3 regions of the Kitasatospora sp. NPDC042419 genome follow, and region 1 is predicted to be linked to each of the others. Evidence: riboswitches for the same ligand, from Rfam matches in the RefSeq annotation. Region 1 holds a riboswitch; each other region holds the start of a gene.
The links. Region 1 has a riboswitch for S-adenosylmethionine ahead of AC067J_RS15985 (AAA family ATPase). Riboswitches for the same ligand answer to the same signal wherever they lie in the genome.

Region 1 (10,328 bases):
CCGGGTCCTCGTCGGGGGTGCCGGACGTCCGCGCCGCGGCGGGGGCGGGGGCGGCCGTGGGCGCGCCCGTCCGCTCGGACAGGAAGGCCGCGACGGCGCGCGGGGTGGGCCGGTCGTACACCAGGCTGGTCGGCAGGGCGAGGCCGGTCGTCCCGGCCAGCCGGTCACGGAACTCGACGGACGCGACGGAGTCGAAGCCGAGGTCCTTGAAGGTGCGGTCCGGGTCGACCGCGTCCGGGCCGCCCGGCTCCCCGAGCACGATCGCGGCGCCCGCGCGGACCGCCGCCAGCGCGGCCTCCTCGCTCAGGGCGTCCGCGCCCGGGGCGTGCGAACCCAGGACCTCCGCGCCCAGGACGTCCGCACCCGGGACGTCCTCGATCAGGGCGGCGGCACCGGGCTCCGGCACCTCCCGGCCGGACACCCGGCCGGTGACCTGACCGGTGACCTGACCGGCGGCGCCGCCGTTCAGCCAGAGCCGGCGGCGCTGGAACGCGTACGTGGGGAGCCCGGTCAGCCGCTCGCCCGGGCCGTAGAGGGCGGACCAGTCCACCGTGCCGCCGCGGGCGAACAGTTCGCCCACCGCGCCGTGGAACTGCGCGAGCCCGCCGTGGTCCCGGCGGAGCGTGCCGGTGACCGCCGCGACGCCGTCGGTCAGCTGGCCGAGCCCGACCGTCAGCACCGGGTGCGGGCTGCTCTCCACGAACGCCCGGTGCCCGTCGGCCAGCGCCGCGCGCACCGCGGTCTCCAGCCGGACGGTGCCGCGCAGGTTGCGGAACCAGTAGCCGGCGTCCAGCCCGGCGGTGTCGAACCGCTCGCCGGTGAGGGTCGAGTAGAAGGCGACGGACGAGGTGCGCGGCCGGATCCCGGCGAGCAGGACGGGCAGGCTCTCCCGCAGTGGCTCCATCTGGGCCGAGTGCGAGGCGTAGTCGACGGGGACCAGCTTGGCCCGCACGCCCTCCGCCCGGTACTGCTCGACCAGGTCGGCGACGGCCTCGCGGTCGCCCGAAACCACGGTCGCGGACGGGCCGTTGACCGCGGCGATCCCGAGCTCGTCCGTCCGCCCGGCGATCCGCCCGGCAACCTCCTCGGCGGGCAGCGGGACGGCCGCCATGCCACCCCGGCCGGTCAGGCCCAGCCCGGCGATGGCCTGGGCGCGCAGCGCGACCACCGCCGCCGCGTCCTCCAGCGAGAGCGCGCCCGCCACGTGGGCGGCGGCGATCTCGCCCTGCGAGTGCCCGATCACGGCGTCCGGCCGGACGCCCGCCGACTCCCAGAGCGCGGCCAGCGACACCATCACCGCGAACAGCGCGGGCTGCACCACGTCGACCCGCTCCAGGTCCGGCGTGCCGGACTCACCGCGCAGCACCGCACCGAGCGACCAGTCGACGTGCGGCGCGAGGGCCTCCTCGCAGGCGGCGATCTTCGTGGCGAACACCGGTGCGGTGGCGAGCAGTTCACGCGCCATGGCGTCCCACTGCGTACCCTGCCCGGGGAAGACGAGCACCGTGCCGGTGGCGGGCGCGACGGCGGTGCCGTCGGCGGCCGGGCGCTCGGTGCCGTCCGGGGCCGGGCCGTCGGCGAACGCCGCGCGCACCGTACCGTCGTCGGCGGCGGCGCGCCCCTGCACCAGTCCGGCCGCCTGGCCGCCCTCGGCCAGCGCGTCGAGGGCGGCGAGCAGACCGTCCCGGTCGGGGCCGGTCACGGCGGCGCGGTACTCGAAGGCGGTCCTGGTGGTGGCCAGCGCCCGGCCCAGCGCCACCGGGTCGGACTCCGTCCGGCCGGCGAACTCCCGCAGCCGGGAGGCCTGTTCGCGCAGGGCGGCCGGGGTGCGGGCGGAGAGCGGCCAGAGCAGCGGGCCGCCGGCCGCGTCCGGGGCCGCGTCACCCGCCGCATCACCCGCCGCGTCGTCCGCGCCGGTGTCACGCGCCGCGTCGTCCGCGCCGGAGTCGTCCGTCGCGCGGCCCGTCGCCGCCACGGGGGCGGTCTCCGGGGCGTCCGCCACCAGCACGTGGGCGTTGGTGCCGCCCACCCCGAACGAGCTGACGCCGGCGATCAGCCGGCCGTCGCCGTCCGGCCACGGCCCGGACTCGGTCCGGACCGCGAGGCCGAGCCGCTCGAACGGGATGTCCGGGTTGGGGGTGCGGAAGTTGAGGCTCGCGGGGAGCCTGCGGTGGCGCACGGCCAGCACCGTCTTCAGCAGGCCGACGATGCCCGAAGCACCCTCCAGATGACCGACGTTGGTCTTCGCCGAGCCGACCAGCAGCGGCCGCTCCACCGCACGCCCGGCCCCCAGCGCCGCGCCGAGGCCCGCCGCCTCGATCGGGTCGCCGACCCGGGTGCCCGTCCCGTGCAGCTCGACGTACTGGACCAGCCCGGGGGCGACCCCGGCCCGGCGCGCGGCCTCGCGGACCACCGCCGCCTGGGCGTCCGCGCTGGGCACGGTCAGCCCGTCGGTCGCGCCGTCGCTGTTGACCGCGCTGCCGAGCAGCACCGCGTGGATGCGGTCACCGTCGGCCACCGCACGGGTCAGCGGCTTCAGCACCAGCAGCACACCGCCCTCGCCCCGGACGTAGCCGTTGGCCCGGGCGTCGAAGGTGTGGCAGCGGTCGTCGGGCGAGAGCGCGCCGAACCGGTCGACGGTGAGCGTCGAGTCGGGCGACAGGTTGAGGTTGACGCCCGCCACCAGGGCGGTGTCCGACTCGCCGCCGCGCAGGCTCTCCAGCGCCAGGTGGACGGCGACCAGCGACGAGGACTGCGCGGAGTCGACGGTGAGGCTCGGACCGCGCAGGTCGAGGGCGTAGGAGACGCGGTTGGCGATGATGCCCCGGTTGAGGCCGGTGAGGCTGTGCCGGGTGATCGCGCCGGCGCCGGTGGTCAGGGTGGTGTAGTCGGCGGCGATGGCGCCGACGAAGACGCCGGTGCGGCCGCCGGCCAGGGAGTCGGGCAGGAGGCCGGCGTCCTCCAGCGCCTCCCAGGCGAGTTCGAGGACCAGCCGCTGCTGCGGGTCGGCCGCGGCGGCCTCGGCCGGGGAGAGGCCGAAGAACTCGGGGTCGAAGCGGTCGACGTGGTCCAGCCATCCGCCGGCCCGGGGCGGCTCGGCACCGGCGAAGCGCTCCGGCGGGACGGCGCCGACCGCGCTCGCACCGGTGTCGAGCAGCCGCCAGAACGCCTCCGGGTCCGCCGCTCCCGGCAGCCGGCAGGCGACGCCGACGACGGCCACCGCCTCCGGCGGGCCGGGCTGCGGTGCGGACGGGTCGAGGGGTTCCAGGGGCGCCATGGTGGGTTCCACTCCTGAGGGCCGGTTGCTCGGTGATGGCCTCAGCGTTTCGCGGGGGCCCGCCGGTCGGGCCCCTAACCAACCCCTGTCGAACCCCTAAGGCGTGGTCCGCCCTCCGGCCCCGGACGCTCTCCGGGCCGTACCGCCGACCACGCACCCGACCACCCCGCACGACGAGCGACGAGCGGGGTGGCGGGCGGAGCGGCCGCCAGGACGGCGGGCGGAACGAGGGGCGGGACGACGGCCGGGACGGCGGCCGGAACGCCGAGGGCCCGGCGGCCGGCAGCAGGAAGCCGGCACGACGCGGGCCCGACGGTCGACTCCCCGCCCGCGGCCGGAGCGCCCTCCCCGCCGGGTCCGCGTGCGGCGCGGGAGCCCCCACCCGCACGCGGACCCGGCCGGCGGCAGCAGGCCGCCGGCCGGCGATCAGCCGGCGACGAGGTCCGTCGGCCGGCTCCGTGCCGCGAGTGCGCCCACTGGCCCCTCCTCGGAGCCGCCGGTGCCCGGCCCGACCAGCTTGGCGAGGTCGACCCGGCGGCGGACGCCCAGCTTGCGGTAGACCCGGGTGAGGTGCTGCTCGACGGTGGAGACGGTGATGTAGAGCTTGCGGGCGATGTCCCGGTTGGACAGGCCCCGGGCGGCCAGTTCGGCGACCCGCCGCTCGGCCTCGGAGAGCCCGCCGGCGGCCGGCTCCGCCGCCGCGCCCTCAGCGGGCACGACCGCCAGCGGCGGGTTGCGCCGGAGCCGGCGGTCGGTCTGCCGGGCCCGGCCGGGGTCGCCGTCGCTCTGGTGGGCCTCGCTCAACTCGGAGAGGGCGGCCGAGAGTTCCGCCTCCGCACCGGCCTCCTCCAGCAGCGCGACGGCCCGTTCCAGCAGCTCCGTCCGCTCGGACCGCTCGCCCGCCGCCGCGCGGATCCGCAGCGCCAGGCCGCGGATCCGCGGCTGTCCGGCCGGGCCGAGCCGGGCGAGCTGCTGGTCGGCCAGGGCCGCCGCGTTCGGGCGGCGGCCGAGGGCGAGCTGGGCGCGGGCGGCGCCGAGCCGCCAGGGCGCGATCGCGGGCAGGTGGTCCAGGCCCCAGCGGGCCATCGCGTCGCCGCAGGCGCGGTAGTCGGCGAGCGCCTCCTCGGCCCGGCCGAGGGCGAGCCGGTGGCCGGCCAGCGCGTACCGGTGGTGCAGCCCGGCGGGAGTGCGGGCCATCCCCTCGGGGGTGGGCAGCTCCAGGAAGTGGGCGGCGTCCTGGTGCAGGCCCGCCGCCGTGCGGGCGGCGGCCATGGTGGCCAGCGGCAGACCGGCCGCCACTCCCCAGGCCTCCGGCCGGACGTGGGCGAAGGCGGCGCGCCCGGCCTCGTCGGCGGCCCGCAGGTCGCCCTGGCGCAGCGCCGTCTCGGCCCGCAGCGCGGCCAGCAGGGCGTGCCAGTTGGCGCCGCAGCGGGCGCCGGCCCGGTCGGCGAGCGGTCCGCACCAGTGGGCGGCCCGGTCGGCGCGGTCGGCGTACAGCAGGACGGTCAGCGCGGCGGTCAGCGACTCGGTGCGGACGCCGCCGAGCCGCCCGGCGCGCAGGATCAGTTCGGCCTGGACGACGGCCGCGTCCGGTGCGACCGTGCCGGCCATCAGCCCGGCGAGCAGCCGCATGCCGTCGCCCCGGTGGTCGGCCGCGTTCACCGGCCGGCCCGTCTGCGGGCGGGCGGGGTTGGGCAGCAGTCCCGGGTACCAGTAGGCGAGCCAGTACCGCAGGGCCTCGGCGGGGGCTCCGTTGCCGGGTGCGGCCTCGAACCGGGCGAGCGCGGCGACGCCCTGCTCGGTCCGGCCGTGCCAGAAGTGGTGGCGGACGGTCTTCAGTTCGTGCCGCCGCGCGGTGTCCGCGTCGGTCACCGTGCCGGGCAGGGTGGGTACGCACTCGACGGCCGCCGTGCCGAAGGAGCCGAGCACGCCGACGGCGGGGCCGTGGGCCGCTTCGGGCCCGAACCCCCCGGTGCTGGCGGGTCCACCGGTCCAGCCCGCCGCCCTGGCCGGGCCGCCGAGCGGACCGACGACCGGTTCGCCCACCGGTTCGCCGACCGGTTCGCCGAATTCGCCGACCGGCTCGCCGGACGGGCCGCCCGTGAGCCAGCCCGCGAGCCCGTCGGTCCGGCCGCCCACCGGTCCCGTGACGGGCCCGGGCTCCGGCAGCGCCCATGCGCCGCCGAAGCCGGCGGCGCCCCCGAGGGCGTTCCCGGCCGTGCTCCCGACGGCGCTCACGGCGGCGCCGAAACCCCCGGTGCTCCCGACACCACCCACACCACCGACTCCACCGATGTCACCGACTCCACCGGCGCCACCGCCCGCAGCGGCACCCGCGCCGGCACCGACACCGACACCCGCACCCGCACCCGCACCACCACCGCCGACCCCGGCGAGGCCCGGCGGCCAGCCGTACGTACCCGCGCCCGCTCCGGGCCCCGCCTCCGGGCCCGCGACCGTGCCCTGCCCCGGCACCGCCGGCTCCCCGGCCGACAGGGAGCCGCGCAGGTGCCCCTCCGCCACCCGGGCGTGCCCGTGCACGGTCGCGTCCGCCGCCCCGGCCGCCCGCAGCAACCGCCCGGCCCGCTGGTGCAGGGCGGCCAGTTCGACCGGGCGCATCGCGGCGAGCAGGTCCCCGGCGGCGGTCGGGTGGCGGAACCCGCCGTCCCGGAAGAGACCGGCCGCGTGCAGCAGGTAGAGCGCCCTGGGCAGCGAGTCCGGTGCCAGCAGGAGGAGTTCGGCGAGGAGGTCCGGGGTGGCGGACGCGCCGAGCACGGCGACGCCGCGCGCGTAGTGCAGCGCCAGCGGGTCGATCCGGTGCAGGCAGTGCATCAGTCCGCGCCGGTAGCCCTCGCCGACGACCAGCTCGTCCGGGACGCCCGCGGTCTCCTGGTCGCCGATGAGGCTGTGCACGAGCAGCGGGTTGCCGCCGGTGAGGGTGTGCGCCTCGACGGCCAGCCGGACGGACGCCGCGCCGAGCCTGGTCCGGAGGAGCTCGGCGACCAGCTCGGTGGAGAGCAGGTCGAGCCGGATGTGCTGGTGGTGCGGCTGGCGGGCCAGCTCGACCTCGAAGAAGGGGTTGGACGGGGTCATGGTCTCGCGCGAGCTGAGCACGGTGAGCACGCCGGCGCTGCGGGTGCGGCGGACCAGGTAGAGCAGGAACTCCAGCGACTGCGGATCGGCGTCCTGCCGGTCGTCGACGGCGATCAGGACGGGGGCGCGCTCGGCCAGCCGCCGGACCAGCCGGAACAGGCCCTCCAGGGTGCGCTGGGTGAGCCGTCCCTGCGGTCCGTCCGACGGGGCCGGGCGGCCGCCCTCGGCGGCGCCGTCGGCCAGCAGGCGCTCCGCCGCCGCGGCCTCCTCCGGTTCGAGGTCGGCGCCCTGGAGCAGCTGCCGGGCCAGCCCGAGCGGGAACTCCCGCTCCAGCGGCGAGCCGGTGCCGACCAGGACGTGCGCCCCGCGCTCGGCGACGGTGTCGGTGAAGGCGTAGAGCAGGTCGCTGCGGCCGCTGCCGACCGATCCGTGCAGCACGATCACGCTCCCGGCGCCGGCCGCGCACCGGTCGAACGCCTCGCGCAGCCTCCGGTACTCGGGCTCCCGGCCCACCGGGAGGGCTCTGGACAGGTCTCGGGGGGCGGGCGCGGGGAAGGTGGACATCCGTTCTCCTGGAGCTGTGCGCACGGGAGGACGGGCCGCTGGGCGCTCCTCCTCGCACGGGGGCGTGGGCGAGGGAATCGGACGGACCGACCGAGACGGGCAGGGCTGCCCGGCCGGCCGACCGGCGTCAGCGACAGAGGGAGCTGGCGCGCCGCAGCAGGTCGACGTCGAGCCTGGCCACCAGCCTGAGGCTCGCGGCGTTGCGTCCGCCCGCCCGCTGTTCCACGACGTTCTCCATCCCCCGCGCCCTACCGGGCCATGACCGCGCTTGTGACGACGCGTCACCTGAACGCCACGCCACCCGGCTTATCCCCGGGGCACCCCACCGCGGTGTGGGGGTTGCCAGTCAGCCGGCCGGGGCCTGTGGCTGACATTCTTCGCCGACACCGAGTTTAGGAAGGCGCCGCCGATCCCGTCAATTGCGGGAACCCCCGGCGGAACACGCGAATCCGCCGGTCCGGACCTCGGGCGCCGCCTCGTGAAACGGGGCGCAATCCGGCCGCAACACCGTTGCCACACTTGGGCGGTGAGCGGACGGCCGGGTCCGGACCGGCGGTTCCGGTCTGACGGGTCGTCGGTCGGTAGGGGGTCGACAGGGGTGCTTCGGCCGGGCGTGCGCGAAGGGCCCGGACGGCCGCGATCAGCAGGCGCAGCTGATGCCGGATCGGGGCGCGGTCAGGTCGTCCACGGGGCGCTGCCCGGTGCCGTGGTCGGTGTCGTAGGCGAAGCCCTCGCGGGCCCAGTACTCGAAACCGCCGAGCATCTCCTTCACCCGGTAGCCGAGTCGGGCGAAGGCGAGCGCGGCGCGGGTGGCGCCGTTGCAGCCGGGGCCCCAGCAGTAGGTGACGACGGTCGCCGCGGGGTCGACGAGCGCGGGCGCCAGTTCGGGGATCCGCGCGGTCGGGATGTGCAGCGCGCCGGGGATCCGGCCCTGCGCCCAGGCCGCTTCGGCCCGGGAGTCGACGACCACGAGTCCGGGGACGCCGGCGGCGAGGTCGGCGCGCACGTCGGAGACGTCGGCCTCGAAGGCGAGCCGGGCCAGGTAGTGGGCGGCGGCGGCCGAGGGCTCGGCGGCGGGGACGGCGAGAACGGCACTGCTGGTCATGTCGGGGCTCCTTGCCTCGGCCGGGGCGGTGATCCGATCCTCGCCCGCGCGGGTCCGGCCGCGCGATCGGCGTGATCGCCTGCTCCCGCCAAGATCCCGCCAGGCCTCCTCCCCGCTCCGTACCACGGCGCCGTACCCGGACACCTCGGGCACTCCGAACACCTCGGACACTCCGGGCGCCCCCGAGCCCCGAGACCCCCGACCCCCGCGGAGCCGCCGGGTCCGACGCCGGGCGCCCCGAGCCCCGCTATCCCGCCAGTCCGTGCTCCGCCAGCCTCCCCCGCAGCCCGGCCAGTTCGTGCCGCACCAGCGCCGGCAGACCCGCCCCGCCGCCGTCCGCCGCGAGCACCGGGGCCAGCAGCTCGGCCGCCGCCCGGGGGTCGCGCGCCACCAGCAGGCAGTCCGCCACCCGGACGGTGAACAGCAGGCGGGCGACGGGCAGTTGATCGGGGGCGAGGAGCGCGAGGGCGGTCTCGGCGGCGTCCACGGCCCGGCGGGCGAGCCGGAGGTCACCGACGGCGGCGGCCGCGTCGCGCAGCGCGGCGGCGGCGCCCGCCTCGACCCGCAGCCGCATCGAGGCGATGGAGAGCCAGGCCGCGTCGGTCTCGTCGCGGGTGTCGATGTGGTCGAGGTGGAGCCGGGCGCGGGCGAGGTGCCGGACGGTGGCGCGGACGTCGCCGGCCAGGGCGTAGGCGCGGGCCTGGCCGATCTGGCTCATCGCGCCCGCCCAGTGCCGGCCGGGTGCCGCCCGGGCCATCTCGCGGGCGTAGCCGAGGGCGGCGGCGGGGTCGCCGTCGAGGCGGGCGAGGGCGCTCATGTCGCTGAGCGCGGCGACCTGGGTGGCGGGGTCGCCGGCCAGCTCGGCCCAGCCGAGCGCGCGGTCGAAGCAGGCCATCGCGGTGGCGTTGCGGCCGTCCTGCATGCGCAACGCACCCGCGGCGTGGGCGTATTCGGCGGCGAGCCGGGCGAGCGGACGGCGGGCCCGGTCGGCCGGGTGGGCGGCGAGGCGGCGCAGGATGACGCGGAGGGTCTCCTCGACGGCGACGGTGCCCGGTCCGGCGGGGGCCTCGCCGGCGCGGAGGTGGGCGGCGAGCAGGCCGGTGAGGGCGTGCGCGGTGTCGGGGTCGAGGGCCGGCGCCGTGGCGGGGTCGGCGGCGCGGAAGGCGTCGTGCAGGGCGGCGAGGTCGCCGGGTTCGGGGACGGCGCAGCCGGCGGCGTCGTGGAGCGGGCAGAGCATCCCGTAGTCGGGGAGGCGTGCGGGCAGCCAGACGGAGAGCCCGGGTGGGAGGGCCGGGCCGACGAGGGAGACGGGCGGATCGGGCAGCGGCGGCCGGGCCCAGCCCGTGGGCGGCGCCGCGGTGTCCTCCGGCACGCCGTCCTCGGCCCGGCGGCAGGCGGTGCGCAGTTCGCCCCCGGCGGCGAGGAGGTCGTCGAGGCGGTCGGCGAGGCGGGGGCTGGTGCGGCGGGTGCCGTGTTCGAGCTTGCTGACGGCGGTGTGGTCGTAGCCGATCTCGGCGCCGAGCTGGGCCTGGGTGAGGCCGGCCCGGCGGCGCCACTGCCGCAGGCGGATGCCGAAGGCACGCCAGAGCTCGTCCTCGGCGAGGGTTGCCGCGGCGCGGTTCCGGTGCAACGGGGCTGCCCTCCCGAGTGCGCTCCCGGGCCTTCCGGTGGGGAGGTCCGCTGAGGAGGACGGTACTGGACGGAGCGCCCCTCCGTACATGACGTGGTCTCAACCACTTTTCCCCTCTGGTCTCAACCTCTCCACTATGTGGTCTCAACCTCTGCACCTGCCCTGGCCTCCCGCGCTGCCCTTCCGGACACCAACACCGGTACGGGACAGCCGGCTTGACAGAACTTGCCAAACACTCGAAGTGCCCGCCGTACCCGTTGACCGTGGCATGACGGCGTGTGAGGGTTCCGGCACCCGAGCGCGGACGCCCGCAGCGGCCGTCCCCCATGCGGCCCGCGGTGAGCGCCTTTCCGGCACGCCGTCCGCGGTCGAGCACCCCCACGTTCGAGGAGCCTCGGAATGAAACGCAGATTACTGACGGCGGGCACCACCCTGGCCGTCCTGGCCGGCATGCTCACCGCCACCGCGGTCGGGCAGGCCGCCGCCGACCCGGGCCCGACGGCCGTCGCGCCGCCGAGCGCGCTGACCGCCGCCGTGAACGCCGCCGACCAGGCGGCCGCGGCAGGCCTGGACGCCCTGGCCAAGGGGCCGGGCGAGACCTACGAGCGCCAGTCCGTCACCCCCTGGCTCGCCGGCCTCTACTCGGTCGCCTACGAGCG
Region 2 (10,328 bases), on a different contig from region 1:
GATGTTCTCCGCGGCGGTGAGGGCCGGTATCAGGTTGTAGTCCTGGAACACGTAGCCGATCGAGCGGCGGCGGAGGGCGGCGAGCCCGGTCCGGTTCAGACCGCCGAGTTCGACGCCCTCGACCAGCACCTGCCCGCCGGTGGGCCGGTCGAGCCCCCCGGCCAGGGTGAGCAGGGTGGACTTGCCCGAGCCCGAGGGCCCCATCACGGCGACGAACTCGCCCGGGTGGACGGCCAGCTCGACGCCGCGCAGCGCGTACACCTGGGCCGCTCCCTGCCCGTGCACCCGGATGACCTTCCGCAGGTGCAGGACGGGCCGGGTCGGATCTGACTGGGACATGCTTCTCCCCCTCGTTTCGCGGGGGCGGGCGGCCTCGCGGCCACCGACGCCCTACATACCGAGTATGTATACCTCCATCCGGGGGGATGACTCAAGTATCCGGCATAAGTCGATAGACTACATATGCAGATGCGCGACAGCGACCGGCGAAACGGGCCCCCACCAGCGAAAAGCCGCCGCCGCGCCCGGAGGCGCGACGGCGGCGAAGACGGAGACCGGAGACAGGAGGGAGCAGTGGGCAAGCAGCCGATGACAGGGAGCGACGGAATCCGGAGGTGAAGGGAGCCGAACGGAACCCCGGGGCGGGCGGAGCGTCAGGCGAGCTGCCCGACGGGCGCCACCACCGCGCCCTGCTTGCCGCAGACCCAGTGCGGCTCCGGCCCCAGCTCGGGCTCCACGCCGAGCGCGTGCGGATCGCCGTCGGCCGCGCACTCGGCGCAGAGCGGCCAGCGCCCGTAGTTCTCCAGCAGCGCGTCCTGGACGTCCTGGGCGACCAGCCCGAGCACGTACTCGGTGCCGTCCGGCCACTGCTCCAGCCACCAGCGCCGGTGCGTCACGGCCTGCTCGACCAGCGACACCACGGCGGCGTCCGCCACGTCCCGTGCGGTCAGGTCGGCCAGGATCAGCGCCCGTGCGGTGTGCAGCGCCGTCTCGATGTCGTCAGTCGAAGCCATCAGCCCATTCTCCCAAACGGCGGGCGCTCTCCCGCCCGCCCGCAACACCGCACAACGCCGCGACAACGCCGCACGGGCGGCCCCCCGAAGGGAACCGCCCGTGCGAACGAGGAACCGTCCGATCCGGATGGATCAGAAGTCCATGTCACCGCCCGGCATGCCGCCGCCGGCGGCCGCAGCCTTCTCCGGCTTGTCGGCGATGACGGCCTCGGTGGTGAGGAAGAGCGCCGCGATGGAGGCGGCGTTCTGCAGCGCGGACCGGGTGACCTTGGCCGGGTCGATGATGCCCTCGGCGATCAGGTCGACGTACTCGTTGGTCGCGGCGTTCAGGCCGTGGCCGGCGGGGAGGTTGCGCACCTTCTCCACCACGACGCCACCCTCGAGACCGGCGTTGGCCGCGATCTGCTTGATCGGGGCCTCCAGCGCGATCTTGACGATGTTGGCACCGGTGGCCTCGTCGCCCTCCAGCTCCAGCTTGTCGAACGCGACCGCGGCCTGCAGCAGGGCGACGCCACCACCGGCGACGATGCCCTCCTCGACGGCGGCCTTGGCGTTGCGCACCGCGTCCTCGATACGGTGCTTGCGCTCCTTGAGCTCGACCTCGGTCGCCGCGCCGGCCTTGATGACGGCCACGCCGCCGGCCAGCTTGGCGAGGCGCTCCTGGAGCTTCTCGCGGTCGTAGTCCGAGTCGCTGTTCTCGATCTCGACACGGATCTGGCTCACGCGGCCGGCGACCTGCTCGCCGTCGCCGCCACCGTCGACGATGGTCGTCTCGTCCTTGGTGATGACCACCTTGCGGGCGGTGCCCAGCAGGTCGAGGCCGGCGCTCTCCAGCTTCAGGCCCACCTCCTCGGCGATCACGGTGCCGCCGGTGAGGATGGCGATGTCCTGCAGCATGGCCTTGCGGCGGTCACCGAAGCCCGGGGCCTTGACGGCGACGGACTTGAAGGTGCCCTTGATCTTGTTCACGACCAGGGTCGACAGGGCCTCGGCCTCGACGTCCTCGGCGATGATGACCAGCGGCTTGCCGCTCTGCATGACCTTCTCCAGCAGCGGGAGCAGGTCCTTGACCGAGCCGATCTTGGAGTTGGCGATCAGGATGTACGGCTCGTCGAAGACGGCCTCCATGCGCTCCAGGTCGGTGGCGAAGTAGGCCGAGATGTAGCCCTTGTCGAAGCGCATGCCCTCGGTGAGCTCAAGCTCCAGACCGAAGGTGTTGCTCTCCTCGACGGTGATGACGCCTTCCTTGCCGACCTTGTCCATGGCCTCGGCGATGAGCTCGCCGATCTGGGTGTCGGCGGCCGAGATGGAGGCGGTGGAGGCGATCTGCTCCTTGGTCTCCACGTCCTTGGCCTGGGCCAGGAGCTGGTCGGAGACGGCGACGACGGCCTTCTCGATACCACGCTTCAGGGCCATCGGGTTGGCGCCGGCGGCGACGTTGCGCAGACCCTCGCGGACGAGCGCCTGGGCCAGCACGGTGGCGGTGGTGGTGCCGTCACCCGCGACGTCGTCGGTCTTCTTGGCGACCTCCTTGACGAGCTCCGCACCGATCTTCTCGTACGGGTCCTCGAGCTCGATCTCCTTGGCGATGGAGACACCGTCGTTGGTGATGGTGGGGGCGCCCCACTTCTTCTCCAGAACGACGTTGCGACCCTTGGGGCCGAGCGTGACCTTCACCGCGTCGGCGAGCTGGTTCATGCCACGCTCAAGGCCGCGGCGAGCTTCCTCATCAAAGGCGATGATCTTGGCCATCTGAAGTGGTCCTCCGGGACACGGTCGACTGCTCGGACCAAGGGGTGCCCGCGACGGACGGCCCTGGTGTGCGGGGGTCCCATTCCCCTACCGCTCCCTGGGGCCTCACCGACCCGGTCCGCTTATCACTCTCAAGCTGTGAGTGCTAACGCCAATGATTAGCACTCTGGGTGGGCGAGTGCAAGCCCAATCGGCGATCCGCGAGCCCTGCCGGGCCTCTCCGCGCGCCGCGCCGGACGGCCCCGCGACCGCGTCCGGACACGCCGACGGGCCCGTACGACACGTGCCGTACGGGCCCGCCGTGAAGCGAGAGGTGCACCAGCCGATGGGCCGAGCCGAACTCCTGGGTGTCGAAAAGGTCAGACCGCCGCGCGGACCATGTCCGCCTGCGGGCCCTTCTGCCCCTGAGAGATCTCGAACTCGACCCGCTGGCCCTCCTCAAGGGTGCGGTAGCCGTCCATCTGGATCGCGCTGTAGTGGACGAAGACGTCCGCACCACCGTCGACCGCGATGAAGCCGTAGCCCTTCTCCGCGTTGAACCACTTGACGGTGCCCTGAGCCATTCCGAACTCCCCTAGTGCTGTGCTGGCCCTTCACGCGCCCGCAGGTCTGCGGGCCCGGGTCTGGTTGGAGGCCGGCCCGGGGAACCCCCCCTGGGCGCAGCCGTGCACGCCACAATCCCCCCGACGCCGCCGGACGGTATCCGGCGAACGGGCGATTGCGTCGACCGCGGCTGAATGTATCCGGATCGACGCCCTCTGCAACAGGGTCAACGGTTGGGAATTCCCCGGTGTGATCAAGGGACAGTACGGGAGCAATCGGGAGGAAAGCCGCCTTTCCTCCCGGACATAGCGGACGGAATGCCCGAAATCCACTCCAGAATTCTGACACCGGCCTGACATGTTTCCCCGCCGCGGGCCGGTCGCCGGTCTCAACGACCGGACGGTCGGCGGCGGTACGGGTGCGGGCGGACCCGGTCACGGGGAGAGCGGGGAGGGGGCGGCTCTGTTCCCGGTCCAGCGACACTTTACTCCGACCGGGACAGAAAATATTCCCGCCAAAATACGACCGGCCGTCCGCGGCACGGAATTCCGTGCTGCGGACGGCCGGGAACGGCGAAAAGGCGCTCAGCAGCCGCCGGCCACCGCCGGAATGATCGAGACGCTCGCGCCGTCCTTGATCTCCGTCGCCAGGCCCTCGGCGAACCGCACGTCGTCGTCGTTCACGTAGACGTTCACGAAACGGCGCAGCTTGCCGGTGTCGTCCAGGATCCGCGCGGCGATCCCGGCGTGGTTCTTCTCCAGGTCGGCGATGACGTCACCCAGGGTGCCGCCCTCGGCGGAAACCTCGCTGGCGCCGCCGGTGTAGGTGCGCAGGATGGTCGGGATGCGGACGTTGGCGCTCATGGGGTCTTCTCCTCGATGCGGGGGCGGGGGCTGGCGGGGCTGGGGCTGGGGGCTGGCGGGGAGCCGTGACGGGGCGGGCCGGCGGTGCCGGCACCGGGGCCCGTCGGGGCGGACGGCCGGGCCGGTCAGGCGGACGCGAGGCCGGCGTCCCGGAACGACGCCAGCGTCGGCCGGATCACGGCGGTCATGCCGGCCTCCGAGACGGCGTCCAGCGTCTTGAGGCCGTCGCCGGTGTTGATCGCGACGGTCTCCTTCGACGGGTCCAGCTGCCCGGTCTCGACCAGCTTCTTGAGCACGCCGACGGTCACCCCGCCCGCGGTCTCGGCGAAGACGCCCTCGGTGCGGGCCAGCAGCCGGATCGCCGCCACGACCTCCTCGTCCGTCACGTCCTCCACCGCGCCGCCGGTGCGCCGGGCGATGTCGAGCACGTACGGGCCGTCGGCCGGGTTGCCGATCGCCAGCGACTTGGCGATGGTGTCGGGCTTGACCGGCCGGATCACGTCGTGGCCGGCCTTGAACGCCGCCGACACCGGCGAGCAGCCCGCCGCCTGGGCGCCGAAGATCCGGTACGGCCGGTCCTCGACCAGGCCCAGCTTGATCAGCTCCTGCAGCCCCTTGTCGATCTTGGTCAGCTGCGAGCCCGAGGCGATCGGGATCACGATCTGCTCCGGCAGCCGCCAGCCGAGCTGCTCGCAGATCTCGTACGCCAGCGTCTTGGAGCCCTCGCCGTAGTACGGCCGCAGGTTGACGTTGACGAAGCCCCAGCCCTCGCCGGCCGGGTCGCCGATCAGCTCCGAGCAGAAGCGGTTCACGTCGTCGTAGTTGCCCTCGATGCCGACCAGCTCGCCGCCGTACACCCCGGCCATGACGACCTTGCCCTGCTCCAGGTCGTGCGGGATGAACACGCAGGACTTGAAGCCGGCCCGGGCCGCGGCCGCGCCCACCGCGCCGGCCAGGTTGCCGGTCGACGAGCAGGACAGGGTGGTGTAGCCGAAGGCCCGCGCCGCCTCGATCGCGCAGGCCACCACGCGGTCCTTGAAGGAGTGCGTCGGGTTGCCCGAGTCGTCCTTGACGTGCAGCTGGGCGGTGAACCCGAGCTCGCGGCCCAGGTTGTCGGCCTTCACCAGCGGGGTCCACCCCGGGTTCAGGTTCGGCTTGGTGGCGACGTCGGCCGGCACCGGCAGCAGCGGCGCGTACCGCCAGATCGACGCCGGACCGGCCTCGATGCGCTTGCGCAGCTCCTCCGCGCCCTCGCTGCCGAACTCGTAGGCGATCTCCAGCGGGCCGAAACACTCCACACAGGCGAAGCTGGGGCCGAGCGGGAACCGGGTGCCGCACTCGCGACAGGACAGCGCGGCGGCGGGGCCGAGGTCAACGGTGACGGGTGCGGCGGCAGTGTCGATAGCCATGATGGCGGAGGCCTCTCTCCTCATCTTCCCCGTGACGCGGGCGCGCCACAGGCCGGAATTGGCACCTGTCCCGCCGGGGCCTGTGACGACAGCCGCGCGAGAAGGTTGCCGGGACGTCAACGGGCCGTTCCCTCAGTCCCTCTGGATGAGCTCTGTGAAGTTGTGGTCGTGCTCAGCGGAGACCCCGGCGTGCGAAGGTCCGACCGCTGTACGAAGACTGTATCCGAAGGCGTCAACCCTGAACGGGTCCGTCCGCCACGCGAGATGACCCGTCCCATCCGTCCCCGCCGAGGAGAGAACCGTGCCCGCCGAACCGATCCCCGAGCTCCTCCCCGAGACGGCGTCCTGGCTCCGCCGGCGCTCGTGGAGCGCGGCCGACCGTCCGGTGGACGTCCTGCTGGCGGCCAAGCGCGCCCTGGGCCCGGCCGGCACGGTCAGCGTCGTCCTCCCCGCCCTGGACGAGGAGGCCACCGTCGGCGACATCGTCCGCACCATCCGCCGCGAGCTGGTGGAACGGCTGCCGCTGGTCGACGAACTGGTCGTGGTCGACTCCGGGTCCTCCGACGCCACCGCCGCGGTGGCCGCCGACGCCGGGGCCACCGTGTTCCACCGCGACGCGATCCTCCCCCGGCTGCCCGCCGCCCCCGGCAAGGGCGAGGTGCTCTGGCGCTCGCTGCTGGTCACCCGCGGCGAGATCGTCTGCTTCGTCGACGCCGACCTGCGCGAGTTCGACCCCGCCCTGGTCTCCGGCATCGTCGGCCCGCTGCTCACCGACGCCCACATCCAGCTGGTCAAGGCCATGTACGACCGCCCGCTCGCCGTCGGACCGGGCGACTCCGCCACGGGCGACGTCGCCGTCATCCCGTCCGGCGGCGGCCGGGTCACCGAACTGGTCGCCCGTCCGCTGCTCAACCTGCACTGGCCGGAACTCGCCGGTTTCGTCCAGCCCCTCGGCGGCGAGTACGCGGCCCGCCGCTCACTGCTCGAACGCCTGCCCTTCCCCACCGGCTACGGCGTCGAACTCGGCCTGCTGGTCGACGCCCTGGAGACGGCCGGGCTCGACGCGCTCGCCCAGGTGGACGTCGGCGTCCGCCACCACCGCCACCAGGACGGCCAAGCCCTCGGCCGGATGGCCGCCACCATCTACCGCACCGCCCTCGAACGGCTCGACCGCACCCACCGGCTCAAGGCCTCCGCCGACCTGGTCCACCCGCTGCTCACCCAGTTCACCCGCGACCCGGAGACCCGCGCCTTCACCGCGCACACCCACCCGGTCACCGCCACCGAACGCCCCCCGATGCACACCGTCCCCGAATACGCCACCCGACGATGAAGGGTTTGCGGCCCGGACCCCCCGGCAACCAACCAACCATGGGCGATCTCACGACCGAACGTTCGAATCCGACCGGCACCGCCCCCGTCCTGGTGGCGTCCAACCGGGGACCGGTGTCGTTCGGCACCGCGGACGACGGCACGCTGACCCTCCGCAGAGGGGGCGGCGGCCTGGTCTCCGGCCTCTCCGCCATCGACGACCCGGACGCCGTCTGGGTCTGCGCCGCCCTCTCCGACGCCGACCGCCGGGCGGCCCGGGAGGCCCCCGACGGCCGCCTCGACCGGGTCGGCCACGACGTCGGCGGCCAGGCCGTCCGGATGCTGGACATAGACCCGGAGACCTTCGCCCGGGCCTACAACGGCGTCGCCAACTCGACCCTCTGGTTCATCCACCACCTGCTGTACGACACCCCGACCGCACCCGCCTTCGACGCCGGCTTCCGCACCGAGTGGCAGGCCTACACCGCGTACAACGCCGCCTTCGCCGGGGCCCTCGCCACCGAGGCCGCCCCCGGCGCCGCCGTCCTGGTCCAGGACTACCACCTCTCGCTGACCCCGGCGCTGCTCCGGGCCGCCCGCCCCGACCTGCGGATCGGCCACTTCTCGCACACCCCCTGGGCGCCGCCCGAGTACTTCCGGCTGCTGCCCGACGACATCGCCGAGACCGTCCTCTCCGGCATCCTCGGCGCCGACCGGGCCGGCTTCCTCACCCGCCGCTGGGCGCTCGCCTTCGCCGACTGCTGCGAGAGCGTCCTCGGCGCCGCCGTCGACCGCGACGCCCTCACCGTCACGCACGGGGGCCGCACCACCCGCCTCGGTGTCCACGGCCTCGGCGCCGACGCCGGCTTCCTGCGCGAGCGCGCCCACCGCCCGGACGTCGACGAGCGCCTCGCCACCCTGCGCGCCGCCGTCGGCGACCGCCGGACCGTCGTCCGGGTCGACCGCACCGAGCTGAGCAAGAACATCGTCCGCGGCTTCCAGGCCTACCGGCACCTGCTGCGCACCCGCCCCGAGTGGCGCGACCGGGTGGTCCACATCGCCTTCGCCTACCCGTCGCGCACCGACCTCGCCGAGTACCGCGCCTACACCGCCCGGGTGCGGGCGCTCGCCGAGGAGATCAACGAGGAGTTCGCCACCCCCGGCTGGCAGCCGCTGATCCTGCACGTCGACGACGACTTCCCGCGCTCGCTGGCCGCCTACCGGCTGGCCGACGTCGCCCTGGTCAACCCGATCCGGGACGGCATGAACCTGGTCGCCAAGGAGGTCCCGGTGGTCTCCGACGACGGCTGCGCCCTCGTCCTGTCCCGCGAGGCCGGCGCCCACGCCGAGCTCGGTGACGACGCGCTGACCGTCAACCCGTACGACGTGGTCGCCACCGCCGAGGCGCTGCACGCCGGGCTCACCATGCCGGCCGGCGAGCGCGCCGACCGCACCAAGCGGCTCGCCGACGCGGCGACCGCGCTCCCGCCCCAGCAGTGGTTCCTCGACCAGCTCAACGCGCTGAGCTGAGCTCCTCCCCCAGCGCCGCCAGCAGTTCCACCACGCCGGCCGGGCCCGGGACCACCAGGTCCGCCCGGTCGGCGAGCTCCCGCACCGGCGCGTCCCCCACCGCGCCGCTGCAGACCAGCAGCCCGGCCAGGCCCTGCCCGCGCAGCTCCTCCACCGCCGCGAAGGCGGCCACGTCGCCCAGGTCGTCGCCCGCGTACAGCACGGAGCGGGCGGACCGCTCCCGCAGGAACCCCTCCAGCGCCGCGCCCTTGTCGACCCCCGGCGGCCGCAGTTCCAGCACCAGCCGGCCCGGCTCCACCACCAGCCCGTGCCCGGCCGCGAGCGCGCCGACCGGCTCCCGCAGCAGCTCGAACGCGGCGGCCGGCTCGGCCGTCCGCCGGGTGTGCACGGCCACCGACCGGCCCTTGTCCTCCACCCACGTCCCGTCCGGGGCCCCGGCCGCCGCCAGGACGCCGGGCAGCGCCGCCCGCACCGCGGCCACCCCGGGGTGCACGGGCGGCGCGGTCAGCTCGCCGTCCTCCCAGCGCTCCGCCCCGTAGTGCCCGAGCACCACGACCCCGCCGACCTCGGCGAAGCCGCCGTACTCCACGGCCAGCCCGGCCGGGCGCCCGGTCACCACGACGACCGCCCCGACGTGCGGCACCACGCCGCGCAGCGCGTCCACCACGCCCGGGTGCGCCCGGGCGCGGCTCGGGTCGGCCACGATCGGTGCCAGCGTCCCGTCGAAGTCCAGGGCGACCACCGCCGCCCGCGGTTCGGCGAGCAGCGCCGCGAGGCCCGCTCGCCCGTCGTCCGTCAGCGGTCGCGCAATGTCAGCAAGGCCCATGCCAGGCACCGTACCCAGGCCGGGCGGGGGTCACCCGTCGGAGCGCGCGGCCGGCGCCCGGGCCGGTGCGGGCTACCGGGCCGCGCGCCGGGCGTCCCTGACCCGCCGGAGGCGGTTCACCAGCACCGGCGCGTGCGCCAGCGCCTCCGGCCGGTCGAGCAGTGCGTTCAGCAGCTGGTAGTACCGGGTGCTGGAGAGCCCGAGCTCCTCCCGGACGGCCCGCTCCTTGGCGCCGGCCGTCCGCCACGAGCGGCCCTCCAGCTCCAGCACCGCCCGGTCCCGCTCGTCCAGCTCACCCGCGCCCATGCCGGCCAGCCTACTTGCGGACCCGGGCCGCCTCCTTGACGGCCGTCTGCTGCAGCTCCTCCAGGACCGGCTTGGGGTCGGCGGTCGCGGCCGCCCCGATCCCGGCCTTGATCCGGTTGGAGACCTCGGCCCAGGCCGGGTCGCCGAACGGGTAGAAGCTCGCGTTGCCGAGCCCGGCCGCGAACTGCTTCAGGCCCTCGTGCTTGGGGTCCCTGCTGATCGCGTCGAAGGCGTCCTGGGTGACCGGCAGCAGGTTGTACGTCTCGTCGAACTTGAGCTGGTTGTCCTTGGTGTAGACGAAGGAGAGGAACTTCTTGATCTCGTTCCGGTGCCCGTTGGCCTTGAACGCCATCATCCAGTCGGCCACCCCGAGGCTGCCGGTCTTCGCCAGGCCGTCCTTCTTCGGGATCGCCGCCGTACCGAAGTCGATCTTGCCCTTGGCGGCCATCCGCAGCAGCGTCGGGTGCCCGTTGAGCATCGCGACCTTCCCGGCCGCGAAGTCGGTGAACACCGGGGTGCGGTTCATCTTGCCGGGTTCGGGGTAGGTCAGACCGGTGGCGACCAGGTTGGTCCTGAGCCAGTTGAAGGTCGCCTGGTTCTGGTTGCTGTCGATGGTGTAGTTGCCGACGTCGTCGGAGAGGCTGCCGCCGCCGCTGAGCGTCCACAGCATCGACTCGGCCGGCGCCTCCTCGGGTCCGAGCGGCAGCCCGTACGGCGTGACGCCCGGCACCTTGGCCTTGATCTTCTCGGCGGCCTGCTTGAGCTCGTTCCAGGT
Region 3 (10,328 bases), on a different contig from region 1:
GGTGAAGAACCGCGGCACGATGTCGTGGCCGGGGAACTCGCCCCCGAACAGGAACATCTGGATGTAGGTGCCCACCAGCGGGACGGCGAGGATCGCGCCTTCCATGAAGCGGATACCGGTGCCCGAGAGCAGGTCGTCGGGGAGCGAGTAGCCGAAGAAGCCGTCGAACATGCCGAGGACCAGCAGCAGGAAGCCGAAGACCCAGTTGATCTCGCGCGGCTTGCGGAACGCGCCGGTGAAGAACACGCGCATCATGTGCACGAGCATCGCCGCGACGAAGACCAGGGCGGCCCAGTGGTGGATCTGGCGGACCAGCAGGCCGCCGCGCACCTCGAAGCTGATGTCGACCGTGGACGCGTACGCCTCGGACATCGGGATGCCCTTGAGGGGCACGTACGAGCCCTGGTAGATGACCTCGCCCATGGAGGGCTTGAAGAACAGCGTCAGGTAGACGCCGGTCAGGATGATGATGATGAAGGTGTAGAGGCAGATCTCACCGAGCATGAAGGACCAGTGGTCCGGGAAGATCTTGCGGAGGTTCGCCCGGGCGAGGGAGTAGATCCCCAGCCGGCCGTCCGTCCAGTCCGCGGCCTGCTCCCACTTGTTGGCGGGCTTGGCGCGCGTACTGGCGGGCTTGGCGGCACCGGAGGTGGTGCTGCTCGCGCTACTCATCGAGCACGCTCCCAGTAGCTCGGGCCGACGGGCTCGTCGAAGTCGCCGGTGGCGACCAGGAAGCCCTTCTCGTCAGTGGTGATCTTCAGCTGCGGCAGGGGGTGGCCGGCCGGGCCGAAGATGACGCGCGCGCCGTCCGCCAGGTCGAAGGTCGACTGGTGGCAGGGGCAGAGCGCGTGGTGGGTCTGCTGCTCGTAGAGGCTGATCGGGCAGCCGACGTGGGTGCAGATCTTGGAGTAGGCGAGGATGCCCTCGAAACCCAGCTCCTTGGACTGCTCGTCCTTGATGTCCTCCGGCGCGATGCGCACCAGCATCAGGGCGTCCTTGGCGATCCGCTGCTGGAAGTCCTCGTCGTGGGTGTGCAGACCCTCGGGCATCGCGAACGTCAGCGAGCCGACGACGATGTCCTCCGCCGTCATCGGCAGGTTGGTGTTCATGTTGATGAGCGCCAGCGGCTTCGCCGGGGTGGCCTCGAGCCAGCCGGTGTGCTCCAGCTTGTCCTCGGGCAGCGGGCCCAGGTCGCGCAGCAGCACCACACCGGAGAGCGGCACCAGGGCCATCGAACCGATGAGGGTGTTGCGGATCATCTTGCGGCGGCCGAAGCCGGACTCGGCGGCGCCGGTCCTGAACTGCTCGATGACGTCGTTGCGGACCTCGTCGTCGGCCTCGATCGGGTGACGCTCGGCCGGCAGCTCGACGTCCGACATCAGGGTGCGGGCCCAGTGGACCGCGCCCGTGCCGATCAGGAACAGCGCCACGCCCAGGGTCATGCCCAGGGCGAAGTTCAGCGCGCTGATGTTCCCCAGCGGCCAGACGTAGACGATCTTGTCCTTGTCGATGGCCACGTAGGACGCGATGAAGGCGACGGTGGCGATCATCGAGACCACGAACATCAGCGACACCTGGCGCTCGGCCCGCTTGGCGGCCCGCTCGTCGATGTCGGTGCGACGCGGTTCGTGGGCCGGCAGGCCCGGGTCGGCGAACGGATCGCCGTGGGCGGCCACCTCGTGGTGCCCGGCGGAGCCGTGGGACTCCGGGAGCTTCTCTTCTGACATGTCGTGGCTCATGACTTCTTGGCCTTGGTGGTGTGGGCGGCGACCCAGATCGCGACCGCGATGAGCGCGCCGAGACCGAAGATCCAGCCGAACAGGCCCTCGGTCACCGGACCGAGGCTGCCGAGCGTGAGACCGCCGGGGTTGGGCTCATCGTTGGTGGTGTGGCGGACGAAGGCCACGATCTGCTTCTTCTGCTCCTCGGGCATGGTGCCCTCCGGGAACGACGGCATGTTCTGCGGGCCGGTCTGCATGGCCTCGTAGATGTGCTTCGCGTCCACGCCCTCCAGCGACGGGGCGGACTTGCCCTGGGTCAGGGCACCGCCCTGGCCGGCGAAGTTGTGGCACTGGGCGCAGTTGGTGCGGAACAGCTCGCCGCCCTTGGAGAGGTCCTCGGGGTTGGTCGAGGTGTACTGCTCCGCGGTCGGAGTCACCGGGCCGGGGCCGAGCGAGGCCACGAAGGCGGCCATCTGGTCGATCTCGGCCTGCGAGTAGATGTTCTTCTTCTTCGGCACCTGGGCGCCGGGCTGCTGGGCCGGCATGCGGCCGGTGCCGACCTGGAAGTCGACCGCGGCGGAGCCGACGCCGACCAGGCTGGGACCGTCGCTCGAACCCTGGCCGTTCAGGCCGTGGCAGGAGGAGCAGCCCACGGCGAAGAGCTTCTTGCCCTCATCGATCGCGAGCGACTGCGCGGCGACGTCGGCCTGCGCCTTGTCGGCGGGCGCGAACGCGGCGTACAGCCCCCCGGTTGCCGCCAGGGCGAGAAGTAGGACGACCAGCGCCGCCAGTGGGTGGCGCCGTCGTGCGGAGAGCTTTTTCACGGAATAACCCCGGTGTCAGGATCTGGTCGACTGGTGGGTGCACCCGGCGGCCGGTCTGGCCGGCACGAGGCGGCCTGTCTAGGGCTGCGCGCGCGGTCGGTCGGTGGGAGCGTCGCCACCGGCGAAATCGGGCCGTCGCCCAGAGGGCGGGACCCGGAGCCGGTGGCCAGCGACCTGATCAGCTGGTTACTTGATCAGGTAGATGGTCGCGAACAGGCCGATCCACACGACGTCGACGAAGTGCCAGTAGTACGACACCACGATCGCGGCGGTGGCCTGCTCGTGCGTGAAGCGCTTGGCTGCGTACGTCCGTCCCAGGACCAGCAGGAAGGCGATCAGACCACCCGTCACGTGCAGACCGTGGAAGCCGGTGGTCAGGTAGAACACCGTGCCGTACGGGTCGGAGGACAGCGAGAGGCCGTCCTTCTTGACCAGCTCGGTGTACTCGAAGATCTGGCCGCCGATGAAGATCGCGCCCATCACGAAGGTGATGACGAACCACGAGCGGAGCTTCTTCACGTCCCCGCGCTCGGCGGCGAAGACGCCGAGCTGGCAGGTGAGCGAGGAGAGCACCAGGATCGTGGTGTTGACCGAGGAGAAGGGCACGTTGAGGGCGTGCGCCTTCTCGGTCCAGTACTCGGCTCCCTTCACGGAGCGGAGCGTGAAGTACATCGCGAAGAGGGCCGCGAAGAACATCAACTCGGAACTGAGCCAGACGATCGTTCCGACGCTGACCATGTTCGGCCGGTTGACCGATCCGTGCGCGTGCCCGGTTTCTACTGCTGTTGCTGTCGCCACGACGGACATTATGTCGGTCCCTTATTCCGTCTTCACGCCGGGGGGTGTCCCTCGGAGTGTCCGGTGCGTGCGGTATGCCCCCCTGGTGCCCGACGGGCCGTCCGTACCGGTGCTGAGCAGCGGCGTGTCCCTTTTCTGATGGTTCTTCGAAGGCCCCTTCGACCCCGTTGCCCGCGTGTCGTGTCACCCCCTCGGGGCCTGCCGGTAGTAAGGGGAGAAGCGCCCCGTCCGCCGTACGGGTGGACTGCGCGGTCGAGGGTGACGCGCTGTCCTCCGGCCGGACCAGTCGTGGGCGCGGCGGCTTGAGAAGGATCGCGCGGGAGGGGCTCGGCGGCCGGTGATCGGGAGTAGCATCCGGGGAGAGGCGAACGTGGTCCGGATCACACGTGAGGGAGCAGGGCCCATGGCGTACACGACCGACGAGACGCTGACCGTTCTCGTCTACAGCCACGACCGCACCACCCGGGAGCAGGTGCTCACGGCGCTCGGCAGCCGGGTGGCCGAGGATCTGCCGGAGCTGTCCTACCTGGAGTGCGCGACCACCCCCGCGGTACTCAGGGCACTGGAGAAGGGCGGGGTGGACCTCTGCGTGCTGGACGGGGAGGCGGTGCCGGCCGGAGGGCTCGGGCTCGCGCGGCAGCTGAAGGACGAGATCTACGGGTGCCCGCCGCTGCTGGTGCTGATCGGCCGACCGCAGGACTCCTGGCTGGCCGCCTGGAGCCGGGCGGACGCGGCGATCTCCCAGCCGGTGGACCCGGTGGCGCTGGCCGAGGCCGCCGCCACCCTGCTCCGGGCGCGGCTGGCCAAGCGGGCGCCGGTCGCCCGGTAGCCCGCCCCGGCCCCGGGGCGTACCGGGCGAAGCCGCCCGGGACGGGGCGTTCCGGGCAGGGCGTCCGGGCCGCGCGTCTCACCACGGGAGAAGAAGGGTGAACGGCGGCGCCCCGGCGCCCCGCCGCTCGATAGGCTGACTCCATCCCTACGGTCCGTCCCCGTACAGCGGGGACCGAGAGCTGGAGTCAGCCATGGTGAACGTGCACCCTGCGAACGGCGGTAGCGACCCCGCGCAGGTGGTCCGCACCTGGCCGGACATCCTGTCGGTGCTGCTGCGCGGGGAGGACCTCGACCGTTCCGCCACCGCGTGGGCGATGGACCGGATCATGAGCGGCGAGGCCTCCCCGGTCCAGGTGGCCGGCTTCATGGTGGCGCTGCGGGCCAAGGGCGAGACGGTCGACGAGATCTCCGGTCTGGTCGACTCGATGTACGCGCACGCCGAACCGCTGTCGATCCCCGGCCCGGCGGTGGACATCGTCGGCACCGGCGGCGACCGGGCCAAGACCGTCAACATCTCCACCATGTCGGCGATCGTCGCGGCGGCGGCCGGCGCCAAGGTGGTCAAGCACGGCAACCGGGCGGCCTCCTCGTCGAGCGGGTCCTCGGACGTGCTGGAGAAGCTCGGCATCCGGCTGGACCTGGCGCCGCGCCGGGTCGCCGAGGTGGCCGAGGAGGTGGGGCTCACCTTCTGCTTCGCGGCGACCTTCCACCCGTCGATGCGGCACGCCGCCCCGGCCCGGCGCGACCTCGGGGTGCCGACCGCGTTCAACCTCCTCGGTCCGCTCACCAACCCGGCGCGGGTGACCGCGCACGCGATCGGCTGCTTCGACACCCGGCTCGCGGCGCTGATCGCCGGCGTGCTGGCGCGGCGCGGCTCCACCGCGCTGGTCTTCCGGGGTGACGACGGCCTCGACGAGCTGACCATCACCACCACCTCGCGGGTCTGGGTCGTCCGCGACGGCGCCGTGACCGAGACCGCGTTCGACCCGCGCGACGTCGGCATCGAGCCGGTCGGCATCGAGGCGCTGCGCGGGGCGGACCCGGCGTACAACGCCGAGGTCGCGCGCCGGCTGCTGGCCGGGGAGCACGGGCCGGTCCGGGACGCCGTGCTGCTGAACTCGGCGGCGGCGCTGGTGGCGCTCGACCTGACCGACGCGCCGCTGTCCGAGCAGCTGGCGGCCGGCATGGAACGGACGGCGGCGGCGATCGACTCGGGTGCCGCCCGGGACCTGCTGAAGCACTGGTCGGAGGCCACCGCCAGGGCCTGAGGCGGCGTCAGGGGGCCGGCGGGACACCTTCCGCCGGCCCCTTCCGCGTTCCCGGAGCCGGGCCGGAGCCGGGCCCGCGCGGGGGCGGGTCGGACCGCCCCCCGGACGGCCGTCCGGGATGTGGACCCCTGTTTGACCAGGGGGCGGACGCGACCTAGAGTCTTCGCCAGGTCATGAGTGACAGCGTCAAGCCCCAGCTGGCTGTCCGGCAACCCTCCGTCCGTGGCGGGGTGCCCTGGGTGAGGACCGGGTCATGCGGCAAACCGTCCGCGTGACAAGCGCGGACGCCGGACGATTTGCACTCCCGGGGTCCTGGGCCCGTAGAAGGAGTGCATCCCCATGTCCCTTTCCTCCCCGCAGTCGCCGGCCGCCACCCTCGACCAGGCGCCCTCCCCGCAGGCCCTCCTCGCCGTCCTCGGCCACGACGTCCAGGTGCCGCTGGCCACCGGTGAGAAGGTCGGATACGCGGCGCTCGACTACGCCGCCAGCGCCCCGGCGCTCCAGCGGGTCTGGGACGACGTCGCCGCCTACGCCCCCTACTACGGCAGCGTGCACCGCGGCGCCGGCTACCTCTCGCAGCTCTCCACCGACCTGTTCGAGCAGAGCCGCCGCACCGTCACCGAGTTCCTGGACCTGCGCGAGGGCGACCAGGTGGTCTTCACCCGTGCCACCACCGACTCGCTGAACCTGCTGGCCGCCGCCGTCCCGGCCGGCACCCGGGTGTTCGCCTTCGAGACCGAGCACCACGCCTCGCTGCTGCCCTGGGCGCACGCCGGCCTGGCCGTCACCTACCTGCGCGCCCCGCGCTCGCACGCCGAGGCGGTCGCCGCCTTCGACGCCGCGCTGGCCGAGGCGCCCGAGGGCCCGAAGCTGCTCTGCGTCACCGGCGCCTCGAACGTCACCGGTGAGCTGTGGCCGGTCGCCGAGCTGACCCGGACCGCGCACCGGCACGGCGCCCGGGTGGTGCTGGACGCCGCGCAGCTGGCCCCGCACCACCGGGTCTCGGTGCGCGAGCTGGGCGTGGACTGGATCGCCTTCTCCGGGCACAAGCTGTACGCGCCGTTCGGCGCCGGCGTGCTGGCCGGCCGGGCCGACTGGCTGGACGCGGCCGACCCGTACCTGGCCGGCGGCGGCGCCACCCGGACCGTGGCCCGCGAGGAGGACGGTTCGGTGGCCGTGCAGTGGCACACCGGCCCGGCGCGGCACGAGGCCGGCTCGCCGAACGTGATCGGCGCCTACGCGATCGCCTCCGCCTGCCGGGCGCTGACCGAGGCCGGCTTCGACGCCCTGGAGGCCCGCGAGCGCGCGCTGGTCGACCGGCTGAAGGCGGGCCTGACGGAGATCCCGCAGGTGAAGGTGCTCAACCTGTTCGGCCCGGAGTCGGCCCGGGTGGGCGTGCTCTCCTTCGTCGTCCAGGGCTGGAACAGCTCGCACTTCTCGGCCGCGCTCTCCGCCGAGTACGGCATCGGCGTGCGCGACGGCCTGTTCTGTGCGCACCCGCTGGTCCGCACGCTGCTCGGCGACGAGGACGTCGCGCCGTCCGAGTGCGGCGCGCCGGAGCCGTCGCTGCCGGGCGAGCGCAGCCTGAACGCGATCCGGGTGAGCTTCGGCGCGGGCACCCCGGACGAGCACGTGGACCGGTTCCTGACCGCCGTCCGCGAGCTGGTCACGGACGGCGCGGCCTGGAACTACCGGAACGAGGGCGGCCGCTGCGTCGCGGACACCCGGCGGGGTGCCTGACCGGGCCGCCGGGCCGGGCGCCCGGCCGGGCCTGACGGGTCAGGCGTCGAGGCCGATCGCGAACGCGGCCTCCAGGTCGTGCTGGGAGTAGGTGCGGAAGGCGATCTGGGTCTCGGTGTGGGCCACGCCCGGGACCTTGTTGAGCCGGCCGGGGATGACCTCGGCGAGGTCGTCGTGCCGCCGCACCCGCACCATCGCGACCAGGTCGTACCCGCCGGTCACCGAGTAGACCTCGCTGACGCCCTCGATGGCGGCGATCGCCTCGGCGATCTCCGGGATGCGGTCGACGCTGGTCTTGATCAGGACGATGGCGGTGATCACGGTGCGAGCTCCTTTGTGAGGTGCCGCCAGGGTATCGGGCGTCAGCCGGACGGTCGCGGGCGGCGGGCGGCCCGGGGGCGGCGCTCGGCCAGGGTGCAGGCGTAGAGGAAGCCGGCCGCGAAACCGATGACGTGCACCAGGTAGGCGACCCTCCCCCAGCCTGGCGGCTGGGAGGTGCCCCCAGGGCCGGCCGAGTGGACCGACCACCACTGCAGGGCGAACCAGAGCCCGAGCACCAGCCAGGCGGGGAACCGCAGCGGCAGGAAGAGCAGCAGCGGGACGAGCGTGGTGACCCGGGCGCGCGGGTGCAGCCGGAGGTAGGCGCCGAGGACGGCCGAGATCGCCCCGGAGGCGCCGATCAGCACCCGGGTCGAGTCCGGCGAGTGCGCCTCGGCGAGCGCGAAGCCGTAGGTGGAGAGGGTGCCGGCCGCCAGGTAGAAGAGGACGAACCGGGAGCGGCCCAGCCGCCGTTCGACGGTCGGGCCGAAGACGTGCAGGAAGAGCAGGTTGCCCAGCAGGTGCAGCCAGCCCCCGTGCAGGAAGAGCGCGCTGAGCACCGAGAGCGCCGGGTGCTTCCCCGGGGTCGGCGCGGCCGGACAGCCGGGCACCGGGTCGGGGGCCTCGGCCAGCTGCTCGGCGGTGAGCGGGTGCCCGGTCAGCAGTTCGACGGGCACCGTCCCCCAGCGCTGCTCGTAACGCTGCTCGGCGCAGACCCGGGCCTGGCCGCGCCCGTACAGCGGATTGAGTCCGGCGGCCGGCCCGAGCAGGAAGACCGCGGTGTTGAGCGCGATCAGCGCGTAGCAGACGGCCGGAGCGGCCACGGCCGGTCGGCCGTCCCGCGCGCCGGCGTGGTCGAGGACCGGGATCGCCATGCCGCCAAGCATCCCTCCGCCGGGCCCGCCGGGACCGCGTCGTTACGGCAGGTGGCCCAAGGCGGTGATCGCCGTGACCGGTGGTCACGAAGGTTGCCCCAGGCAATAGGCTTGGGGCGGGCATTCCCGCCTCCCGCCGCCGACGCCGGGGCTCCGGGGGGAGCGCCTGAGCCCATCCAGGGACCACCCGAGAGGACCCCCGATGACCGTCCCCGCCCTGACTGCCGAGACGCGCTGGCGCTGCACGCTCTGCGGAAACCTGACCCGCTTCGACGTCACCCGCACCGCCCGGGTGACCGAGTTCCTCCACTTCGACCTGGCCGGCGAGTCCAAGGTCGAGGAGACCCAGACCCTCAGCGAGACCGTCGAGTCGGTGCGCTGCCGCTGGTGCAACGCGGTGGACCAGGTCGAGCTGGTCGCCCGCCCGGGCGCGGCGGACGCCGGGGCCGAGGCCGCCGGCGAGCAGGGCTGATGCCCGGCCCGTGCGGTGGGCGGCACGCGGCGTGGCCGTCCGCCGCACGGGACAATAAAGAGAGAACGCGCGGAGTGTGACGGGGGCGGCGGCCGCCGGCCGTCCCCCGCAGGACCAGGATCGGAGCCGAGGACGTGGTGGACGCAGCGAAGGAGCCCGCCGGGCCGCAGGGGCAGCAGCCCGCTGTGGACGCGCAGGCGCCGGACGCGGCCGGTGCCGCCCCCTTCGGCACCGAGGGCGCGGCCGTGGCGGCCTCCGGCGAGGAGTCCGGCGGCGGTGACGAACCGGCGGCAGCCGACGGCGCAGGCGGTACGGACGGCACGGACGGGACGGACGTGCGGGACGGGGCCGGCACGGACGGCGGGGCGGACGGGCCGGACGAGTCGGACGACCGCGACGGGCCGGCCGCGGAGACGACCGCCGAGCGCCTGGACCGGCCGCTGCCCGAGGGCGTGCGCCGGCGGGTGGTCGGCCTGGCCGCCGACGCGCTCGGCGGCCTGCCGCTCGGCGAGCTGCCGCAGTCGCTGCGCCAGTACGCCAAGTTCACCCCGGCCCGCCGGGCCAAGTACGCCGCGACCGCGCTGGCCGCCGCGCTGGAGTCCGAGCCGGCCTTCCGGGTGCGGATAGCGGAGCGGCTGCGGCTGGGCCAGCCCGATCTGGTCCGGGCGCTGGAGTCGGGCACCGTGCCGGGCGCCGCCGATCCGATGGACGTGGCCGCGGCCGCCTACCTGGTCCGTTCGGCCGGCTGGAGCCGACTGGTCGCGGAGGCCGGCGAGGAGGCCGAGCGGGCCGGCGCCGAGGGCGCGGCGGCCGAGGCGGCCCGGCTGGTGGAGAAGCTGCAGGCCGAGCTGACGGAGGTGCGGGCCGCGGCGCGGGCCGACCTTGACCGGCACCGGGCCGAGTCGGAGGACGTCCGCAAGGAGGCCGAGTCGCTCCGCCGGAAGGTCCGTTCGCTGGAGAGCGACACCCGTCGGGCGCAGGCCGAGACGCGGAAGCTGGCCGCCGAGCTGGAGGCGGTCAAGGCGCAGGCGGCGGCCGAGCGGAGCGGCGGCGAGAGCGAGACGCGGCGGCTGCGGCACCGGGTGTCGGAGCTGGAGAACGCCGCCGAGCAGGGCCGCCGGTCGGCCCGCGAGGGGCGCAGCGTCGAGGACATGCGGCTGCGGCTGCTGCTGGACACCGTCCTGCAGTCGGCCCAGGGGCTGCAGCGGGAGCTGGCGCTGCCGGTGTCGCAGATCCGCCCGGCGGACCTGGTGGAGGCGGTGGTGCCGGGCTCGGCCTCGCCGCACGACGTGGCTCGGCGCGGCCTGGCGGAGGACGACCCGGCGCTGCTGGACCAGCTGCTGGCGATCCCGCAGGTCCATCTGGTGGTGGACGGCTACAACGTGACCAAGACCGGCTATCCGACGCTGCCGCTGGAGCAGCAGCGGATCCGGCTGCTGGGCGGGCTGGCGATGCTGGCGCAGCGCACCCAGGCGGAGGTC

Region 2: it holds a riboswitch for S-adenosylmethionine, as region 1 does, so the genes downstream of both, thrC (threonine synthase) here and AC067J_RS15985 (AAA family ATPase) in region 1, are expected to answer to the same signal.
Region 3: it holds a riboswitch for S-adenosylmethionine, as region 1 does, so the genes downstream of both, AC067J_RS01735 (aminotransferase class V-fold PLP-dependent enzyme) here and AC067J_RS15985 (AAA family ATPase) in region 1, are expected to answer to the same signal.

What each region holds. Positions count from the first base shown of each region.
Region 1 covers NZ_JBWKAW010000006.1:385,902-396,229, reverse strand. Annotated here, with positions in the region: gene AC067J_RS15990 (type I polyketide synthase) at 1-3,277, opposite strand, end outside; gene AC067J_RS15985 (AAA family ATPase) at 3,704-6,934, opposite strand; SAM riboswitch class IV at 7,194-7,316, opposite strand; gene AC067J_RS15980 (rhodanese-like domain-containing protein) at 7,575-8,039, opposite strand; gene AC067J_RS15975 (helix-turn-helix domain-containing protein) at 8,287-9,669, opposite strand; gene AC067J_RS15970 (M28 family peptidase) at 10,069-10,328, shown strand, end outside.
Region 2 covers NZ_JBWKAW010000011.1:1,981-12,308, reverse strand. Annotated here, with positions in the region: gene AC067J_RS21375 (ABC transporter ATP-binding protein) at 1-339, opposite strand, end outside; gene AC067J_RS21370 (hypothetical protein) at 654-1,013, opposite strand; gene groL (chaperonin GroEL) at 1,146-2,765, opposite strand; gene AC067J_RS21360 (cold-shock protein) at 3,125-3,328, opposite strand; gene AC067J_RS21355 (ubiquitin-like small modifier protein 1) at 3,893-4,171, opposite strand; gene thrC (threonine synthase) at 4,297-5,580, opposite strand; SAM riboswitch class I at 5,598-5,732, opposite strand; gene AC067J_RS21345 (glucosyl-3-phosphoglycerate synthase) at 5,882-6,913, shown strand; gene AC067J_RS21340 (alpha,alpha-trehalose-phosphate synthase (UDP-forming)) at 6,952-8,421, shown strand; gene otsB (trehalose-phosphatase) at 8,405-9,247, opposite strand; gene AC067J_RS21330 (DUF3263 domain-containing protein) at 9,320-9,553, opposite strand; gene AC067J_RS21325 (extracellular solute-binding protein) at 9,564-10,328, opposite strand, start outside.
Region 3 covers NZ_JBWKAW010000001.1:381,551-391,878, reverse strand. Annotated here, with positions in the region: gene qcrB (cytochrome bc1 complex cytochrome b subunit) at 1-672, opposite strand, end outside; gene qcrA (cytochrome bc1 complex Rieske iron-sulfur subunit) at 669-1,739, opposite strand; gene qcrC (cytochrome bc1 complex diheme cytochrome c subunit) at 1,736-2,545, opposite strand; gene ctaE (aa3-type cytochrome oxidase subunit III) at 2,732-3,352, opposite strand; gene AC067J_RS01745 (hypothetical protein) at 3,747-4,172, shown strand; gene trpD (anthranilate phosphoribosyltransferase) at 4,366-5,442, shown strand; SAM riboswitch class IV at 5,612-5,729, shown strand; gene AC067J_RS01735 (aminotransferase class V-fold PLP-dependent enzyme) at 5,782-7,182, shown strand; gene AC067J_RS01730 (Lrp/AsnC ligand binding domain-containing protein) at 7,222-7,503, opposite strand; gene AC067J_RS01725 (rhomboid family intramembrane serine protease) at 7,545-8,375, opposite strand; gene AC067J_RS01720 (hypothetical protein) at 8,578-8,847, shown strand; gene AC067J_RS01715 (NYN domain-containing protein) at 9,183-10,328, shown strand, end outside.